DNA from 4 places in the Methylomusa anaerophila genome. Region 1 is predicted to be linked to each of the others. Evidence: riboswitches for the same ligand, from Rfam matches in the RefSeq annotation. Region 1 holds a riboswitch; each other region holds the start of a gene.
The links. Region 1 has a riboswitch for cobalamin ahead of cobI (precorrin-2 C(20)-methyltransferase). Riboswitches for the same ligand answer to the same signal wherever they lie in the genome.
Positions count from the first base shown of each region.

Region 2: linked by a shared signal. The riboswitch ahead of MAMMFC1_RS12400 (TonB-dependent receptor) and the one ahead of cobI (precorrin-2 C(20)-methyltransferase) in region 1 are both predicted to bind cobalamin.
Region 3: linked by a shared signal. The riboswitch ahead of MAMMFC1_RS00525 (sirohydrochlorin cobaltochelatase) and the one ahead of cobI (precorrin-2 C(20)-methyltransferase) in region 1 are both predicted to bind cobalamin.
Region 4: linked by a shared signal. The riboswitch ahead of MAMMFC1_RS14080 (precorrin-8X methylmutase) and the one ahead of cobI (precorrin-2 C(20)-methyltransferase) in region 1 are both predicted to bind cobalamin.

Region 1 covers NZ_AP018449.1:1,877,870-1,880,069, forward strand. The annotation lists gene MAMMFC1_RS08230 (helix-turn-helix domain-containing protein) at 1-223, opposite strand, end outside; gene MAMMFC1_RS08235 (hypothetical protein) at 369-704, shown strand; cobalamin riboswitch at 754-936, shown strand; gene cobI (precorrin-2 C(20)-methyltransferase) at 1,380-2,105, shown strand; gene MAMMFC1_RS08245 (FecCD family ABC transporter permease) at 2,102-2,200, shown strand, end outside.
Region 2 covers NZ_AP018449.1:2,735,226-2,737,425, forward strand. The annotation lists gene MAMMFC1_RS12395 (ABC transporter substrate-binding protein) at 1-526, shown strand, start outside; cobalamin riboswitch at 630-807, shown strand; gene MAMMFC1_RS12400 (TonB-dependent receptor) at 968-1,279, shown strand; gene MAMMFC1_RS22690 (cobaltochelatase subunit CobN) at 1,386-2,200, shown strand, end outside.
Region 3 covers NZ_AP018449.1:149,809-152,008, forward strand. The annotation lists gene MAMMFC1_RS00525 (sirohydrochlorin cobaltochelatase) at 1-752, opposite strand, end outside; cobalamin riboswitch at 1,137-1,317, opposite strand; partial or broken gene MAMMFC1_RS22545 (selenide, water dikinase SelD) at 1,576-1,761, opposite strand; gene aspD (aspartate 4-decarboxylase) at 1,834-2,200, opposite strand, start outside.
Region 4 covers NZ_AP018449.1:3,143,724-3,145,923, reverse strand. The annotation lists gene MAMMFC1_RS14080 (precorrin-8X methylmutase) at 234-881, opposite strand; cobalamin riboswitch at 1,048-1,230, opposite strand; gene MAMMFC1_RS14075 (hypothetical protein) at 1,258-1,596, opposite strand; gene MAMMFC1_RS14070 (adenosylcobinamide amidohydrolase) at 1,668-2,200, opposite strand, start outside.

The DNA of each region.
Region 1 (2,200 bases):
GACGGCTAAATAAGCTGGCGGCGGCAGTATAAGGCAAATTGAAAAAGTCTAAAAGGGCGTTGAGCAAATTGACGGTTAAATTCGTTCGCATCCCGGTCTCGATCATACTAAGATAAGAGGTGGACAAGCGGACACCATACTTTTTTTCAATGGCTTTGGATACATCTTCTTGGCTTAGTCTTTTATTTTCTCTGGATATTTTTACTATTTCACCGAATGTCATTGCATCACCTGTTTTGTTGTTGGCCGCAAAATCGTTAAAATCCTGTTAACTGAAGGTAAAATTATTTTGGATAGTTAACTGGTAGTAATTGACTTGTTGTTATTTTCCAGCTATAATATTGGCAAAAAGAAATGAGGTCATGCTAATGTGTTATAATAGCGATACGGCGGAAAAACCGGCGATGATTCATGAAGGTGATGAAGGTGATTACAATGGACAGGGCAGGGATTTGTTGGCGGCGGTAAATAAACTCCGGCAAGTAATGTCGCAGTCTTTGGAAAGTGTGGATTCCATGCGGGCGATTCTAACGGAAGGAAAATCACGAACCGAATTGTCAGCGGCGGAATGGGCGGATATGATCGACAATATGCAGCAAATTCTTTACCTTGAATCCGCTATTGCGAAACTCAGAAACGGCTTCAACGCTTGGGGAGCAGCTTATTCTCCCCGCAACTCACGGGGATACACGTGTAAAGGATAATACATACGGTTATTCTTGACTTTTCGTTGGCTTTGCCATAAAATAAAAGACAACACAATATGGAACAGGTGCCCGTTTGGGCTTAATAGGGAAGCCGGTAAAAAAAACCGGCACGGTCCCGCCGCTGTGATGGGGAGCCGACTGCAACAGGCCACTGAAGGTAATTACCTTGGGAAGGCGCAGGACGGCAATGAGCCTAAGTCAGAAGAACTGCCTGTTTGACAATCACCGATATTACCCACGAGCGATGGGGAGGGGATTCGCATGTGAATTTCGCACGCTGATCTCTGTCATGGCTGGGTTTACCGGTGAGACAGGGATTTTTTATTTATAATTACTCAGGTTGTGTAATGCCACGAACTGCTTAGAAATCGTTAGATACCGTTGCATACCATAAAACATATTGTGAATGGTAACTCATGTGCTGCTGAGTAAACATAGTCAGACCGACTAGGCACGACGACGATTCTGATTTTGTTAGTTTAGCATAGTAGTTTGTGCGGGGACCTCACGGAGGCGTACTGGTGGTCCGCACAGACTACTTAAGGAAAGGCTAACTAGGCCAGAACGGTCGGAGTGAGGACCGCAGGAGTAACGACGCAAATGACGGTTTATAAGCAGTTCCCGTCTTATGGGTGAATAGTTCGATTTTATTGAAAGGTAGGCAAAAATCATATGGCAGGTATTTTTTACGGCGTAGGCGTTGGTCCCGGTGATCCGGAGTTATTAACACTTAAGGCCATCAACGCAATCAAAGCGGCGGATGTTATCATTGCGCCCCGCACGGAGAAAAAAGACGAGAGCACTGCTTTTACCATCGCAAAGCCGTACATTCAGGAAAATACACAGATACTGGAACTGGTTTTTCCGATGAATTACAATGCTCAGGCCCTTTCGGAGGCCTGGGTGAATAACAAGAATACTATTCTAGGACTGTTGGAAGCCGGGAAGAAGGTAATATTTCTGACCTTGGGCGATCCCATGCTGTACAGCACTTATATGTATGTTTTTCGGCTGCTTGAAGACTGCGGCCACGAAATCGTGAACATTCCTGGTGTCAACTCCTTCTGCGCCATTGGCAACCGGTTAGGTGTGCCTTTAGCGGAAGGCGGCGACATACTCAGCATTATTCCCGCCACTATCGACGAAGAACGCTTGGAACAGGTTTTGCAAGTGTCCGACAATGTGGTGCTGATGAAGGTGTACAAAAATTTCGCCCAGATTGTTGATAAGCTGAATAAGCATGGCATGACCGAAAATGCTGTTATGGTATCCAAATGCGGTCTTGAGGGCGAAGAAATCTTTCACGACCTCTCTGGAGCCGTAAACGATCAAAAAGTGAATTACCTGTCAACTATACTGACCAAACGCTCAAAAGTAAGTAAGCATGCCCTGGCATGAATGAAAAAGCAAATATCCTGGCGCAGGAGATTGTCAGGAAACAAAGGCAGGCACTGACCATCGGTCTGGTATTGACGTTGGCTGCTCTCGGTTTG
Region 2 (2,200 bases), 860 kb from region 1:
GCTGGCCAAGGCCATCGGGGAAGAAAATAAAGGCAGCCAAATCATTGCCCAAATGGATGAAAAACTACGGGAAATTAAGAATAAAGTTGACAAAATTCCCTTGGAAAAAAGGAAAACGGTTGTTTTGATTTCCCTAATGACTTCTTACGGCGGCATTGGCAGTCCTTTTGATGACATGTGCGGCTATGCGGGCGTTATCAACGGAGCGGGGGCAGCCGGGATCAAGAATGGACAGGTGTTGGCCAAGGAGCGGCTGATAGCAATAAATCCCGACATTTTGATCCTGCCCATGTATAATGATCATGGAACTTATGATGTGGAATCCTTTTACAGAGAATTTTTGGAGGATCCTTCTTTGCAAACCTTAACCGCAATTAAAGAGAAAAGGCTGTATATGCCGCGAGAAGGCTATATGTATAATGTTTCCCAGGATATTGTTTTCGGAATCCAGGAAATTGCGCTGGCAGCCTATGGCAAAGATTTTGCCCAGCCGGCTGATTGCCATATTTCCGTGTCAGGTGAATAAAGAATAAAGAAAGGTAAAAAATGGCTTGACAATATGACCGGTATATAGTTTACCCTATTGATTAAGCAGGATTTATTATGCTGATTGCTTTTGGTTTTTAATTGAATAGTCTTGAGAAATAGGTGCCGCAAGGCTTAATAGGGAAATCGGTGCAGCGCCGATGCGGTCCCGCCACTGTAATGGGGAGCAAGTCCACAAAACGTCACTGGGAAATATTCCTGGGAAGGCGTGGAGAAGCGATGAACCAAAGCCAGGAGAACTGCCTATTTTCTATTTACCAAGAATCCTACGAGCGATGGGATGGTAAGTGAGGTATTAACAAGGTTAACTTTGCCAGGCAAGCGTTGGCAGGGTTAGCATATTTGTAATACTAAAAACCTTTCTCGTGCGTTAGAGAAAGGTTTTTGTCTATTTTAATTAAATGGGGGAATTTTTTTTCTTATGAAAAAAAGATTATTCAGGGAAAAAATGGTCGTAGCAATGGTTTCTGTATTCGCGTTTTCCGTCTTTGGTCCGCAAACACCGGATGCGGCAGCCAGTTTCTTTCCGGCCACCACCTACTGGGTATGGGATATTGGTCTGAACTATCAGGCCGGCAAAGCCATTAAAGCCTTTGTGAAAGTGAATAATATCTTTGACAAATTCTACGCGGAGCACTCTAACGCGCGTTATAACTGGAGCTCAACTCCGGTTGAACAATGGTGGAGTGCTCCCGGCAGAAATATTCGCGTCGGCATGGAATATATTTTCTAACTAAGCGATTGAGAGAATGTGACTGCCACCATTTAGTTTCAGTGGCGGCGGCCTTTGACTGTTTAGCGTATACTTTATATTTTTATAAAACGGGGAGGATGTGTGCATGAAAATCGGAGCCATTGTATTAACGGGTTACATGCCGGCATTGCTGGAGGCTGCGGGGGAAATCCCCGGCCTGGAGTTGAAAATGTGCGGTACCTGGGATCTGGAGAATCCGGATTTTCAGGGGGATTTTTTCCGGTATCTGAAGGAACAGGCGGATGTTCTGCTCTTGTCGCCGCCTGCCGACAAGGTATGGGAAAAAATATCGGCTGAAGTTCTTGCCATCGTACGGGAAAAGCCGGCAGTGGCTTTTGGCTATGATCCGGGTATTGCCGTTTACAATACGGTCAAACCGGAAATCGCGCTGACCGTGCAGCGGTATTTAACTTACGGCGGCCGGGAAAACACCCGGAATGCCGTCCGCTATATCCAAAAAGCGGTTCTGGGAGCCGATATAGCCGTACCGGAACCGGTGAATGTCCCCTGGCAGGGAGTTTATTATCCCGGCAGTGACCGCATTTATGAGAGTGCGGCCGATTACCGGATGAATTGTCCCGGTTACCGCCCGGACCGGCCGACGGTAGGCGTGCTGTTTTACCGCCACGCCTGGATAAGCCGGAACATGGAGGTCATTGATGCCATTGTCAGCGAGCTGGCGGCGCAAGGGTGTAATGCGCTGCCGGTGTTCAGCAGCGACCAGTGCGATCCGGATACAGGCTCGCAGGATAACAGCCAGGTTATAAAAACGTATTATATGAACAACGGGGCAGCCGTGATTGAGGCGTTGATTGATTTGCAGTCGCTCTTCGTCATAACCAGGGAAACGGGTAAAACCGCGGATAATCCTCCCGGCTATGAACTGCTGCAGCAACTGAA
Region 3 (2,200 bases), 1.7 Mb from region 1:
TTGGTGGCATGATCCCCGGCAACCAGCATAAGCGGCATCAGGGTGACTTTTTTAATTTTGTTGGCTTTCAACTGTCCAATTATATCTTCTAACGCCGGGCATCCTTCAACCGTATACACAAAAACATTGTTTACGCCTGCCTGACTGAGTTTATATTGCAGCGCGGCATAAGCGGCACTGCCGGGATGAACTCCGCCATGACCCATGAGCACTACCGCTTCCTGATTTTTTAATTGCGGAAATTGAGTTTTGACGGCTTGGAAGGCCTTCATATAATCATCCGGTTTATCTCCCTGCCCCAGATAGTACAAAATGGGCCTGCCCAAAACTATATTATCAAAAGCTTTTGCCTTTTGGTATGTTTGCACTGCTTCCTTGACCATGTCAAACTCTTCCCCTGGGGAAATATGCAGCGGCTGCACTATGACTTCCTTGTAACCTTCAGCCTGCAACCGGTCCAGCGCCTGTTTCTCGTTTTCAACTTTGATACCATCCCGTTCCGCGAGCGTTTTGATAATAATGCGGGAGGTAAAAGCCCGCCGGACTTCGTAGTCCGGAAATGCTTGCTGAATTTTCTTTTCCACTGCTTCAATCGTCAGTTTTCTGGTTTCCGGGAAAGTAGTACCGAAACTTACAACTAAAATTGCTTTTTTAGTCGGCTGTGGCGCCGCCTGAACGGAACTCATCAGGCCAAAAAGTCCAAACGTCGTAAGGGTGATCAATAAAATTGCACTGAACAGCTTAGTTTTCATGATTTTAGTCTCCTTTTTTGTTTTGTATGGTAAAGCAAAAGAATTAAGCCAGTCCGGTTTCACCTCCCAACAAAGATATATATGAATATGGAATAATTGTAAAAGGGAAAGGTCCGTCAAAGGACCTGTGCGCTATACGCGCAACAGAATTATAATTAATATTCTCAAAGAGAAGGGAGAACGGAATCAAACAGAGAAAAATCCCGGCTTGCTGCGGGAGAAAAGATAACAGCGCAAAGCTAATAAAAAATCCTGGACCCATAGGCCAGGAGTGATCAGCGTATAAAGCCGGCTTTAAGCAAAAATCCCGGAACACCAGGTGCTCCGGGAAGAAAAACAGCAGCTTTATGCCGTAATCCCCTCCCCATACCTCGTGGGTAAATAATGGTGATTGTCAGACAGGCAGTTCTCCTGACTCTGGATCATGGCTTACTTAAACCTTCCCAAGACTTACGTCTCAGTGGCATATCTTAAGCTTGCTCCCCATTACAGTGGCGGGACCGCACCGGCTTTTAACCGGACTTCCCTATTAAGCCCATTGGGCACCTGTCTCATGTATATGAAGTTAGTGAACTCTTATAATTCAGTTTATAAGACAATCAGCTGCTTGTCAATACTTTGATAATAAGATTTGTTACTATTGCAAATATTTACTGGTTATAATCCCCCGGCCCATAGTCAGGCTGTACGAATATACTGCCGGCGTCTTTGTCAACACTTTTTTAAGGAGTTATTTGAATATGGTGAGTTGGGTCTGCAACCATCTCACCGATAACGGCCGCTACCGGGACCCGGGCCTGTTCTGCAGAAATTCCAGGTTTTTGACTCCCACTTCTACCATCACCTCGGCGGCAGTCTTGTTTAAGGTGCCCATAACTTCAACCGCCTGGTCGATCGTCTCCTGAGACACGGCGCCGCGCTTAATAGCGGTAGTGATGATCCCGATGCCTAAAGGCTTAGTCAGAACCAGGACATCTCCCGGTTTAGCCGCTGAATTGATGACTACTTTTTATTGTTGCCGGCAGCTTGCGAGTTTATGGACTATTTGCGTGGAGGAAACACCGCCTGGCACCGTGACTTCTTACAAACTAACCTCTGATTCCTTCCATTCGACTACGTATTGTTCCAATACCTTGCGCAATTCATGCCCGATCTTGGCATAGGCATCATCATCCAGGTTGGCCAGTGATACTCTGACGGACCAGGTCGGCCCGTGAAAGCCGCCGCCATGCAACAATACAATGGAAGAATTTTGGGCTAAGCGAAAAAGGATGTCAACAGGTTCATATCTTCGCTGTAAGAAATCCGTAAATTCCCTGCCGTAGTTATGATTAGACCACTCCTCCAAATCAAATTGAGTATAATAATCCGCATTATACGGCAGATTGGGCTGCGGCAATCCCAGACCTTCATACAAAAGCTTAATACGGCGATGGCAGATGTCCTTT
Region 4 (2,200 bases), 1.3 Mb from region 1:
TCTCAATAACCTTCTTGTATTCCTGGCTGAACAACTGCGGCTACGCTGCCTGGGCCACACCGAGAACACGCTTACAGTGACGCTCGTCCCCAAAGCCAGCGCCAGAATGATGGATTTTTTATACAGTTTTTATTTTTTATACTGTTCATAATATTCTTCCGATTGCCCTTTATGAATTGCACAACCAGCACCTTGAGTCCCTCGCCCAAGCGTCATTCATCATGCGTTTTCTCCTATATAACATTATTGGATACTGTTTCTGTCATGTACCAAAGGGCGTCCAAGGCTGCTACGGCAATAGGGCTGCCTCCCTTGTTACCTAAAACAGTAATATAAGGCACAGGCGAAGCTGCGTGCAGCAAAGCTTTTGATTCTGCCGCCCCGACAAAGCCGGCAGGCACGCCGATTACCAGCGCCGGCCGGATACCGGTTCGTTCCATTAGGGTTGAAAGTTCAAACAACGCGGCCGGCGCATTGCCAATGGCAACAATAACACCGTCTAATTGCCCGCCAAACTGCCTAATGGCGGCGGACATCGCCCGGGTAATGACGCTTTTGGCAAGCCGAGCGGTTTCTTCGCTGCCAATTAAACAGTACACCTTACCGCCATAGGATGAAAGCCGCTTATTAATTCCTGTACGGACCATTTCCACATCACAATAAATATCCCGTCCTGCTGCCAAAGCAGCACACCCGGCGGTGATTGCGTCAGGATGAATCCTGATGTGTTTGGCGTAATCAGGATCACCTGCCGCATGAATAATACGGGAATACACCTTAACAGCCGCCGGTGAAAGTTCCAGTCCCAGTTCATCCAAATAGGAACCTATAATTTCCATACTGCGGGTTTCAATCAAACCAGGATCCATGATATATTCCATAATGCGCCTCCTTAAAATATAGTTATGTACAGTATCATACCAAATGAAAACTCCTGGTCATAAGACCAGGAGAGTTAAATTCAGCATGAATAAATCCTTGACACAGAGCCCTTCTAAGTCAAGAGATCTTTCACGGTAATCCCCCTCCCCATCGCTCGTGGGTACAACGGTGATTATCAGTTAGGCAGTTCTCCTGGCTCCGGATCATGGCTTACCTAAACCTTCCCAAGATGGCAGATCTCAGTGGCATATCTTAAGCTTGCTCCCCGTTACAGTGGCGGGACCGCGCCGGCATTGCACCGGACTTCCCTATTAAGTCCTTTCAGACACCTAACTTTTTTCACTATGCAGTTTAAGTAAACATGTTAATAATAAGCTATTTGCAATGATGACACTGTCCTTCAGTCTTTCCAGAGACAATATTCGCAAATATTTCATGAGCTTCTTCGGAAGATTTGCCGTTTTCGATTGCTTTCTGGGCATGAATTACGGCAGAACGGTATTTTTTGTGTGCTTCATCCTGAGGAATTTTTTCAATGTCTTTAGTGTCAAAATTCATTACTTTTCGAAAAATCTCATGAATTTTTTCTGAAGATTTCCCTGCTTCTTTCGCAAATTGAACGTGTTTCATTGCACTTTCATAACGGTGCTTCGCATGTGGATCATCGGGAAGTTGAAATTCAGGATGTTCAGGATGTTTCTTTTCATTCATCATTATTCTCACCTCATTAAAATTATCTTTTTATATATTACTCCATATAGTGGTCATATAGTCAATAGCACTCCTCAGTCCCCTTGAGAACCGGCCAGTTTTGCTCTTAATATATCGACAACCAGGCCGGACCATGCCTGAATACAGTTTTCCAGTTTCGCCTCGGCGGCGATTGCCCGCGGCAAAACACCGAATTTACCGGCAGACAGCAGCAGCAACTCATTACCGGCGGCCACGGTTTCGTCGCCGGACAACAATTGCCAGTTAAACTGATCCAGTAAATGAACATACAGGGATGTATATGTCACCAACCGGGGGTCCTTGTCCAACTGTTGCAAGCAGTCTAAAAACCGTTGTTTTTCTAGATAGCCATTTTTTTGCAAATATTCCTGATACAGTGTTTCTTCCGTCAGGCCGAACCGGTTCATGCGCCTAAGCACGCTATGCTGTTTTTGGGGTGATAATCCGGTTTGCCGGAACAAGGCTTCTTTGACTGCCTGCTTTACGGTGCGGCCGATCAGTTCACCTAATTTGGAATGTTTGCCGGCATCCTCCAAATATAGTGGCGAACCCGGATTGGCAATTATTATTGTTTGGTCGGTCCCCG